DNA from 2 places in the Paraburkholderia sp. BL6665CI2N2 genome. Region 1 is predicted to be linked to the other one. Evidence: riboswitches for the same ligand, from Rfam matches in the RefSeq annotation. Region 1 holds a riboswitch; the other holds the start of a gene.
The links. Region 1 has a riboswitch for manganese ahead of B0G81_RS25210 (sodium:calcium antiporter). Riboswitches for the same ligand answer to the same signal wherever they lie in the genome.

Region 1 (5,017 bases):
TCGCCAACGCGAACGACGACCCCGCGTTCATCCGCGCGATCACGACGCCGCGACGCGGCGTCGGCAATACGACGCTCGAGGCGCTCGGCTCGTTCGCGGGCCAAGCCAAAGTGTCGCTGTTCGAGGCGGTGTACATGGGCGGCATCGAGGCGCGTCTGTCGCCGCGGCAGATCGAACCGATGCGCGTGTTCTGCGATTTCATGCAGCGTCTCACCGATCGCGCCGAGAAGGACGCCGCCGGCACGCTGCTCGACGAACTGATGGACGCGATCCACTACGAGGCCTATCTGTACGATGCGTTCGACGAACGTCAGGCGCAGTCCAAGTGGCAAAACGTGCTGGAGTTCATGGAATGGCTCAAGCGCAAGGGCACCAAGGCCGAGCCTACGGGAGCCGCGGCCGATGAAGCCACCGGCTACGACACCGCCGACGGTCTCGGCGACACCGGCAAGAGCCTGCTCGGGCTGATCCAGACGGTTGCGCTGATGTCGATGCTCGAAGGCCGTGAGGAAGATCCCGATGCGGTGCGTTTGTCGACGGTGCATGCGTCGAAGGGCCTGGAGTATCCGCACGTGTTTCTGGTCGGCGTCGAGGAAGGCATCATGCCGCATCGCGGCGGTGCGGACGACGAGCCGATCGACGACGCGCGCATCGAAGAAGAGCGCCGGCTGATGTACGTGGCGATCACGCGTGCGCAGCGCAGTCTGCATCTGAACTGGTGCAAGAAGCGCAAGCGCGCGCGAGAGACGGTGGTGTGCGAGCCGTCGCGCTTCATTCCCGAAATGCTGCTCGACGACGCCCCGCCGCCGACGCCCGAAGAAGCGCCGATGTCGCCGAAAGACCGGCTCGCGAGTTTGAAGGCGTTGTTGCAGAAGCCTTGAGCTGATGGTGAGATTGTTGAGATCGCGTAGGCCTGTTTGCCGGCCGAGATATAAGAAAATCCCTGCACCGCGTCACCGCGGTGCAGGGATTTTTTAGTGATGCGGCAAACCCCGCGAGCGTTTTACTTCACCGCGCTGACCATGTAGTCGACGGCGGCCTTCACATCCGCGTCGGAAGCTGTCGAGCCGCCCTTCGGCGGCATCGCGCCCTTGCCGTGCAGCGCGTAGTTATAGACCGTGTCCATCGGCTCTTTCAGGCGGGGTGCCCACGCATCTTTGTCGCCGAACTTCGGTGCGTTCAGCACGCCGGCCGCATGACAGGCCTGGCAAACCTGCTGATACAACGCCTTGCCGGCTTGCGACGCGTCGGCGCTTTGCGTGCCGCCCGCTGCCGGCGCGGCCGCTTGCGGCACGCTCGCCATGGCGGCCATCGCTGCGGCTGCCTGAGCCGCACCCGCGTCGGAAGCGCCGGCCGGCGCCGCCGCAGCAGCACCGGATGCCGCCGCCGTCGCGGCGCCCGCTGCCGGCTGAGCCGGTTCAGGGAAACTGCCGCCGGAATTGTTCGCCATGTAGGCGACCGCGCGGGCGATTTCGAAATCGCTGTAGTCGTCCGGACTGGTGCCGCCGCGCGGGGGCATCGCGCCTTTGCCGGAGAGCGCCGTGTGCAGAAGCGTGTCGAAGCCTTGCGCGATGCGCGGTGCCCAGTCGGCGGTATTGGTGAATTTCGGCGCGCCCGCCGCGCCCGACGCGTGACACGCGGAGCACACCGCTTTGTACACTTCCTCGCCGGTCTTGTAGACGCGCGGCGCGTTGGCGTCGCGAATGTCGACCTGGGCAAACGGCTTGATGCGGGCGGTGACCTCGGCTTCGGAGAGGGAGTCGGTGCCGGCGCCGGTGCGCGTCGAATTGTCGACGTAGATCACTAGCAGAACGATGATGACGATCGGTACCGCAAAACTGGCGATGATTGCGGCGACGAGCTGCCCGGGGGTTTTGATCGGGGCTCCGTGTGGTGCTTCGCTCATGCTTGTCTCGTCTCCGTGGGTATGTGAGCGGTACAGCGTGACGGCAACTTCTTGTTCTTTAATCAGGCACGGACGATTATAGACGGAACATTTCGGCGGCGGCGAGGGGCGCGGCGCGGTGTTCAGCAGGCGTTTACCCGCATCGCGCGGGTTGTGCGAAAGACTGCGAAGACCGCCATTCAGGCCGTCCGGTGGACGGTATGGCGGAAACCGGGTATCCTTTCGGTCTCGCTTTGGCGTCGCATCCGTTCTGGTGCCGCGCATTCGTGTTGAAGCGCCCGTAGCTCAATGGATAGAGTACTGCCCTCCGAAGGCAGGGGTTGCTGGTTCGATCCCAGCCGGGCGCACCAAAAAGAGTCGATCTCGCTCAAGGGCTTACGCAATATGCGCTAAGCCCTTTTGTTTTTTACGGTCATGTCGTGTTCAGACGACTGCCGCCTAAGCTCCCACATTCCTGCAAATAATCGTCCTTCGACGCGCTGCGTACGCTCGCATGCGCTTTGCAGAATTATCCTAAAAAATGCGCTTTGTCTGTATTGAAACTAAGAATCGGACGTTTGAACGTCTCCATGCGGAAATTTCCCATTGCCCCACCCTATCCTCTTAATTAGCATGTTTTGTTCATGCAAATTGCATCGCGTGAATATCCCCGAAGCGGCATTTCGACATCGCTTCACTGATTAATAAAGGCGTCGCGATCTATCCGCGCGCCAATCGCTTTATTGCAGGTCATGTACAAAATAACCCGGCTGATTTTAACCGCATCGATCATGATGCTATCCAATCTCGTCCACGCGCAATCGGTGGCGCCTCAAATAGGTGCAAGCGAGTTTGCCGGTCCCTATGTGGGTTTCAAGTTGGGTGTGAACACCTCCGATGCTTCAGGCGTTCACAGTAAAGCATCGCACACCACGGTTTTTCCCGGTTTCACGGCGGGATATAACTTTGACGTCGACCGTTTCGTCGCGGGCGCCGAAGTTTTTGCCGATCTGCATCATGGCTCGACAACCTATAAAGACGGCGGAATCGATGCGAAATTCGGCATGCCGTTCAATCAGTTCATGCCCTATGTCCGTATTGGATTGACAACGGATTGGCCGAACATCCGTCCTCACTGGGGTTTAGGCGTCGAATATAAATTCGCTAAACACGTGAGCGCGGTGGGCGAATGGACAACCGACACCAGCAACCACGACGGCACCCGAAGAACGAATAACAGCTTCACAATCGGCGTGCAATATCACTTCAACTAACCTGCTGGATTCGCAACTGCGCGACTAACCGATCGGGCTCGAACAACGCCTCCCCGCAACAAGGTTGTTGAAAGCGCCCGCTGCCGCTAGAATCTCCCGGTCACTGGGGAGTAGCCTTCCTTCATGCCTTTGAAGGAGAGCGCGTCAACATACTTGGCCTGCGGGTCATGGCGCGTTCGACCGGGTCGGTTTGGCGAGACCATTGACGCACTGCCTCGTTCTGGTCGGACGGGCGGCGGTGCGTCATTGGTTAGTCATCTACGTCCGACCGCGGAGTTGCCCTGTGAAAAATCGTCGCATCCAGCGAGTCTCCCCTCTCGTCCGTTCGCCGCGTCTCTGCCTCTGCCTGCCCGCGGAGCGCCGCGCATGACCGGTCTCCTGTTCGAACTTGCCATCATGCTGGTCGTCATTCTGGTGGCGGCCGAGCTTTTCACCAACGCACTCGAGCATCTGGGCGAACGCCTCAAGATTTCCGAAGGCGTGACGGGTTCACTATTCGCCGCCGTCGGCACGGCGTTGCCCGAGACGCTCGTACCGCTGCTCGCGATCGCCGGCGGCACGACCGATAACGTGGTCAACCAGGAAATCGGCGTCGGCGCGATTCTCGGTGCGCCGCTGATGCTCTCCACCCTCTCCACCTTCCTCATGACGCTCGCGATTCTCGGCTCACGCGGCGCGCGCGGCTGGGTCGCGCCGGAGCGTACGGGTTTCACGCGCGACCTCAACTATTTCCTGTGCGCGTTCGTGCTGGCCGCTGCGGCGATGTACGTGCCGCATGAGCAAATGATCGTACGCGCGCTCTTCAGCGTCGCACTGGTCGGCGTGTACGTCACCTATGTGGTGATGACCTTCCGTGCATCGAATGATCTGGTCGATGCCGGCCACGGCACTGAAGCGCCGGGCAAGATGCTGATCTCGCGCCTCGGCGTGCCGACCAACCTCGCGACCATCGTGGTGCAACTGGCGCTCGCCGTCGCGTTGCTGGTGTGGGGTGCGGAAGGTTTCATCCATGGTGTGCGCGGTGTCTCGCAGGCGCTCGGCGTGTCGCCGCTGCTGCTCTCGCTGCTGATCATTCCGATCGCGACCGAGCTGCCCGAGAAGGTCAACAGCATTCTCTGGATTCGCCGCGGCAAGGACACGCTGGCCTTCGGCAACATCACCGGTGCGATGGTGTTTCAGGGCACCTTGCTGCCAGCAATCGGTATCCTGCTGACGCCGTGGGTGCCGCGTATCGAAGTGGTGACCGGCATCGTGATCACGCTGGCCGCCGCGGCGTGGCTGCGTATCAATGTGCGTGAGCGCGGCGTGCCGGTGTGGGCGTTACTGGTTTGCGGCATGCTCTATGCCACGTATCTGGCGATTACGCTGAGCCGCTAGATGAGCCGCCGGCGACATCGAATCAGTCGCAGAAGGCCGCTTGGCCCACGGCCTTCTGAGCTTCAGGTTCAGTTCGGCCGGGCCGTTGTCGGCGCCGCGGCCGTTGTCGCGCCGTCCGGCTTGAACACGACTCTCCAGTCATCTTTCATATCGACGACAAGCCAGCCTTTCGCGCCGGCGTCGTCCAGACCTTTATCGAGTTTGCCGCTCTTCGCCGTGCGATCGTATGCGTATTCGCGTTCCGCGTCCGTGTGATGCACGAGCGCGGCGAGGCGCGGGCCATCGCCTGCCAAGGTCCATTCGAGCATTGGCCCGTCGCCCTCCGAGTTACCGAACGCGATCACCGGACGTCTGCCGATCACGCGCTCGATGGCGAGCGGTTTGGCCGAGCCGTCGACCAGCGTGTCGACTTGCGCGAGGCGCGTCAGCGAGACCGCACCGTTGCTCTGGCCGTACCGATACTTAACGGTGCTACCGATCA
Region 2 (5,017 bases), 2.2 Mb from region 1:
AATGCGAGCACGTACAGCAACAGCCGCGCGATTGCGGGGCATCTTGCAGCAGGCAGAATGCGCCCGCGTACCGGATGATCGGAAATGCCAGATCCGCAAAACGTCATGGTTCGATCCGTGCTGATTGACCGGCGGTTGAAGGGTTGCCCGAGCATGTTGCATGCGTCGATCGCCATGGGCCGCCCCGCCCTGATGCCGGACTCGAATGACCCGGCGTCGATAACCTGAATAAACGGCTCGCGGCGTCGCGCTATTCCAATCGTGTGACGTAAAGGGTTGCGCGAAAGATGGAATAGGCGGCGGCGCCGGATCGTTTAGACAGCATGTCCGAATCAATGGCAGACATCAATGAACATTCGACAGCAGCAAATCGTTCGGCCTGTCGGCGCAGCGCTGCTGACGGCATCCGTCGCGTGGCTCGCGGGTTGTGGAGGCGGAGGTGGTGGCAGCGGCGCCTCGATGGTTTCGATCGGCGGCACGGCGGCAACGGGTAAAGCGCTGGCGAACGCGACGATCAAGATCGACTGCGCGCGAGGCTCGATGTCGGTTGCAGCGGATGCGAACGGCAACTTTCACGCGACGCTCGGCGCCGTGATGCCATGCATGATCGCCGCGACTTCAGGCGTGACGATGCTGCATTCCGTTGCGTTCGCCGGCGGCACATACAACGTCACGCCGGAGACGGATCTGCTGGTGTCGTATCTGGCGGCGCAACTCGGCACGAATGAAAGCGGGCTGACAGCCGGCTTCCCAGTGAACTCACAGTTCCAACAGGTGCTGGCGAACCAGACCGACGTCCTGACTGCGCAGGCCGCGGTCGTTCAGAATCTGCGGCAGACGTACGGTGTGACGCTATCCACGCCCAATTTCCTGACCACCGCCTTCACTGCCGGTCAACCGGGCGAGGACAGCGATCTCGAAGCACTCCTCGCGCGCGGCGTCATCGACGCGAATGGCGAACCGGACACCGCCGCCGTCGCATTGATGACGTCGGCGGGCGCGGCACATCCGTTAATGACAGCGCCGAATAGCGGCACGGGCGGAGCCGGAGTCGGCGGCCTCGGAAGCATGGGCGGCATGATGTGAGATGCCGCTCGGCCGGGTAGTCATACTCAAGTCTCCGTTTAGCGCGTTGACCTTGCGCGAATTCAGACTTTTCGAGTCCGCCGATCTCGACGATACGCGCGAGCGCATCTCCGGTGTGATTTTCATGCAGCAATCGGAAAGTTGACGATTTGCCTTACTCGACCGAGACACTGTAGAATCGCCCCTCTCATTGGGGAGTAGCCGCCTCGACCGCAATGCTCGAGGGTGCCCGTCAACATACTTGGTGGTCGACAGACCGCCATGGCGCGCACAGCACTATGCCTGGCAAGACCGGTGACTCGCATTCCGACCTGACCGGGTCGCCGGAATGCGTGTCATCGCGTACTGACTGCGCGGCCCGGCCCACAACCTATGCAATCGTTCCTCGTTTCGACCAGCGTGGTCGGTCTAGCCGAAATCGGCGACAAGACCCAACTGTTGTCTTTGGTGCTGGCAGCCAGATATCGCAAACCCATTCCGATCATTCTCGGCGTCTTTGTCGCAACCCTCATCAATCATGCCGCGTCCGGCGCATTGGGCGCATGGCTTGCCAGCGTTCTGAGTCCCTCGATCCTGAACTGGGCAGTCGTCGCATCGTTTGCCGTCATGGCCGTCTGGATTCTGATTCCCGACAAACTCGACGGTGCCGAGGCGGTGTCGACCACGCATCCGATGGGCGTGTTCAGCACCACGGCGCTAACGTTCTTTCTCGCTGAAATGGGTGATAAGACGCAGGTTGTCACGATCGCTCTGGCCGCTCGATTTCACGAATTCTTCGGGGTGGTCGCCGGCACCACGCTGGGCATGATGCTGGCCAACGTGCCCGTCATCTACCTGGGTCATAAGTTCGCTGACCGCCTGCCGACCAAAGCGGTCCACATTCTGGCGGCCATCATCTTCGTCGTCCTGGGCGGCTTTGCTCTCAGGACGGCGCTGTATCCGCACGAGCACCCGCTGTTCTAGTTCGAAGGGTGGTTGATATGCGTGCGGCGCGCGTGCGACAAAGCGCGAGGGAGGCATCGCCGAAGTATCTCGGCGTGGCGTTTGCCTTCGAAAAAAACGGCGCCGCACGGTTCCGAACTTGGTAATGGCAAGCGTGCTTGTATCGGGCGATGGGTAGACAGTCAGTGCGTGGGTCGCACTCAGCGGCCCTTGTTCTGAGCATCGCCAGCGGACTGAGTCGACAAACGTAGGTAAGCTGCCGCAAGTCTTCGGATTTCTTCCTCGGACGCGTCCTCGATACCGATCAGATTGTTGTTCGCTGCCCGATGCGAGGACAGCAGTTCATTCAGCTTCAGATGCAACGCGACGCTGTCCTTGTTCTGGCTCTGCTGAATCAGAAATACCATCAGAAAGGTGATGATGGTGGTGCCGGTGTTGATGACCAGTTGCCATCCGTCCGAGTAGTGGAAGATGGGCCCTGTCACGACCCAGGCGACCACTGTCAGCACGGCAAGGCAGAACGCCGCGGGTGAGCCGGCCCATCGCGTGACGAGGCTTGCAAAACGGTCGAACACGCGCGTTAAGGGATGACGGCCGGCATAGGCGGGGCTCGACGTGTCTGGAACGGTGTCGAGTTCGTCAGTGGGCGAAGGCGCGCCAGGTTGTGTAGTCATGAGCGGCTCCAGAAGGTTGGCGTGTCTTCCCCCTCCGCAAACTTCATGCCGCTTTTGGTTGAATCGTTTGCGGCGATAGAGATGCCCGTCGGCATTAATCGCCTGGTTTCATCTGCACCCATGCGGATCGCGCTTTGGCAACCGACCTTGTAGTTCTTACCCGGCGACAGCAACTCGCAAATGCCCATAACGGCGGGATTACTTGACGCCTAATCAAAGCGAGCACACTGAGTTAGACACCCGCCGACGCCGACGACCGTAGCGTCCACGCCGCAAAACTATCACTCTGCCCTTATCGCTTTCGTGCGAGCGTCATGCTCTGCCTTCGCTATATTCGGCACGCACCCCCGCGGGCAGCCAAGGCTCTTTGTGGCAACACCAAAGCTCATAGCTCGGCTCATACAGGCCCACACGGTCAAAGGCTCCAAGCGGAAGATCCAGCTCGTCGCTGTCGTTGCTTTCCATGAAAGCGACTGACCCGCATGTCGCGCAGAAATGCCTTCGCGCCCCGGGCGAACTTTGCCATGCCTGCGTAGAACCGGACAACTCCACAGCGCCTCGCTCGAACATGGCGTATCCGCCAAACACGTTGCCATGTATTCGCCGACATGTCATGCAGTGACATATCGACACTCGCCGGGGGCGCGCCGTGACGCGAAACCGCACCGCGCCGCACGCACATCCGCCGGTTTGTTCGACTGATTCACTCTGCCTCATCACTACGCCCTCCTTCGGAGTCCGAGTGCCGCGCGCCATCCTTTACTTGTCGCTCTTCTCTGCTTCGGAATCTTCGCGCCCGATGTGCGCGCCTGGTTTGGACGTGCGGCTGAACGGTTTTCAATCGAGCAAACGATATGCCAGTCGCCGCTAGACCCGCCGCCTGGCAACCGCCTGCTAGACGCGCTCTAACGTCAGCGGATCGGGTTGGCCGTGGAAATATTTCCTGAGTGCTTCAGCAAAAGGTTCTTTGTCGATCGCCGCATGGTCGAACAGTGTCATCGACGAGTGAAACTTCAGGTAATCCGGATACCCGAAAATGTCCTCTATCGAACGGCCTTCGACAAGGTTGACGTACTGCGTCGTTTGCCTCAGGCGTTCACCCAGAACTGGATGGCGCAAGTAAGCATCGGCCTCGGCCAACGACGAAATCGCGAACCTTTGCGCCGTCGCACTCGTTCCAAGCCCCTCGATCTGTGGAAATACAAACCACATCCAATGGCTTCGCTTGCGCCCGTCGCGCAGTTCGGCACAGACCTGTGCATAGAGCGGATCCTGTGCGTCGATAAAGCGCTGAAGCTTGAAAGGGTCGTCCATTTCGCTCTCCGTTCACACTGAGTAGAACCCACGTGTCAATGTCGACGTCGCCAAGCTGCTGCTCGATTGAAACGCCCGCCACCGCCGCGCGTGGTCGCCGCGTTCACTAGCCATAAACGTCGAAGTCAAAATACTTCTTCGCAATCCCGTCGTCCGTGCCGTCCGCGCGCGTGTCGGCGATCACCTTGCCGATTTTATCCTTCGGATCGATGTCCTCGTTGCGCAAAACCGATTTCGGCGCCCCTGATCGCTCGCGTCGACACCGAAGCGCACGGTCAGCGGAGCGCGTGCAGTTCGGACGGCTCGAAATAGAAATTCGTGTTCCCCGCAAGGCGCGCGACCATGAAGTCGATAAATGTCCTCACTCGCAACGGCTGTTCGGTCCGATGGCGATAGTAGATATAGACCGCCTCGCGCTGCGTGACGTGTTGGGCCAGCAACGGAACCAGTTGGCCGTTTCTGATCGGCGCGGTGGCTGAAAAGCTGCCGAGCTGACCAATGGCGGATCCGGCGATCACGGCAGCCGTTTCGGCGTCGGTGTCGTTGACGCACAAAGTCGTTGCCATGTCGCGATAAACGATTTCATCCCCGATCAGGAATTCCCACGGGGCCTGCTTGCCTGTATTCGCGCGCCGGTATCCCGTGCAGCGGTGACCGTCGAGTTCGTCGATCGTGCGCGGCGCGCCATGGCGCTCAATATAAGCGGGTGACGCGCAGACGATCAACTGGATCGGCAAGAGCCGGCGCGCGATGCTGCCGCCGGACGGCGGAGACCCGCCACGAAAGCCCACATCGGCACGTTCGCCGATGAGGTCGGTGAAGCGGTCGTCGAATTGCACATCGAGCTGGACGTTTGGATGCAGTTCGGCGAATTCCAGAAAGTAAGGCCACAGCACTACGTGCCCCATTGCCCGTGGCGCGCTCACGCGCAGCGGCCCCGCAATCTCCGCTTTTGAGCGGCGCGCGTCGTCGAGTGCGGACGACAGGACCGCCAGCGCGGG

Region 2: it holds a riboswitch for manganese, as region 1 does, so the genes downstream of both, B0G81_RS35005 (TMEM165/GDT1 family protein) here and B0G81_RS25210 (sodium:calcium antiporter) in region 1, are expected to answer to the same signal.

The regions. Positions count from the first base shown of each region.
Region 1 covers NZ_SORC01000001.1:5,602,549-5,607,565, reverse strand. The annotation lists gene B0G81_RS25230 (UvrD-helicase domain-containing protein) at 1-881, shown strand, start outside; gene B0G81_RS25225 (c-type cytochrome) at 1,004-1,906, opposite strand; tRNA gene B0G81_RS25220 (tRNA-Arg) at 2,181-2,256, shown strand; gene B0G81_RS25215 (outer membrane beta-barrel protein) at 2,638-3,159, shown strand; yybP-ykoY riboswitch at 3,253-3,425, shown strand; gene B0G81_RS25210 (sodium:calcium antiporter) at 3,526-4,536, shown strand; gene B0G81_RS25205 (HAD family hydrolase) at 4,605-5,017, opposite strand, start outside.
Region 2 covers NZ_SORC01000001.1:7,811,801-7,816,817, forward strand. The annotation lists gene B0G81_RS34995 (DUF1571 domain-containing protein) at 1-176, opposite strand, end outside; gene B0G81_RS35000 (hypothetical protein) at 349-1,086, shown strand; yybP-ykoY riboswitch at 1,267-1,453, shown strand; gene B0G81_RS35005 (TMEM165/GDT1 family protein) at 1,459-2,049, shown strand; gene B0G81_RS35010 (low affinity iron permease family protein) at 2,229-2,702, opposite strand; gene B0G81_RS35015 (GFA family protein) at 3,015-3,419, opposite strand; gene B0G81_RS35020 (DUF1810 domain-containing protein) at 3,597-4,016, opposite strand; partial or broken gene B0G81_RS35025 (ABC transporter substrate-binding protein) at 4,123-4,242, opposite strand; gene B0G81_RS35030 (LysR family transcriptional regulator) at 4,292-5,017, opposite strand, start outside.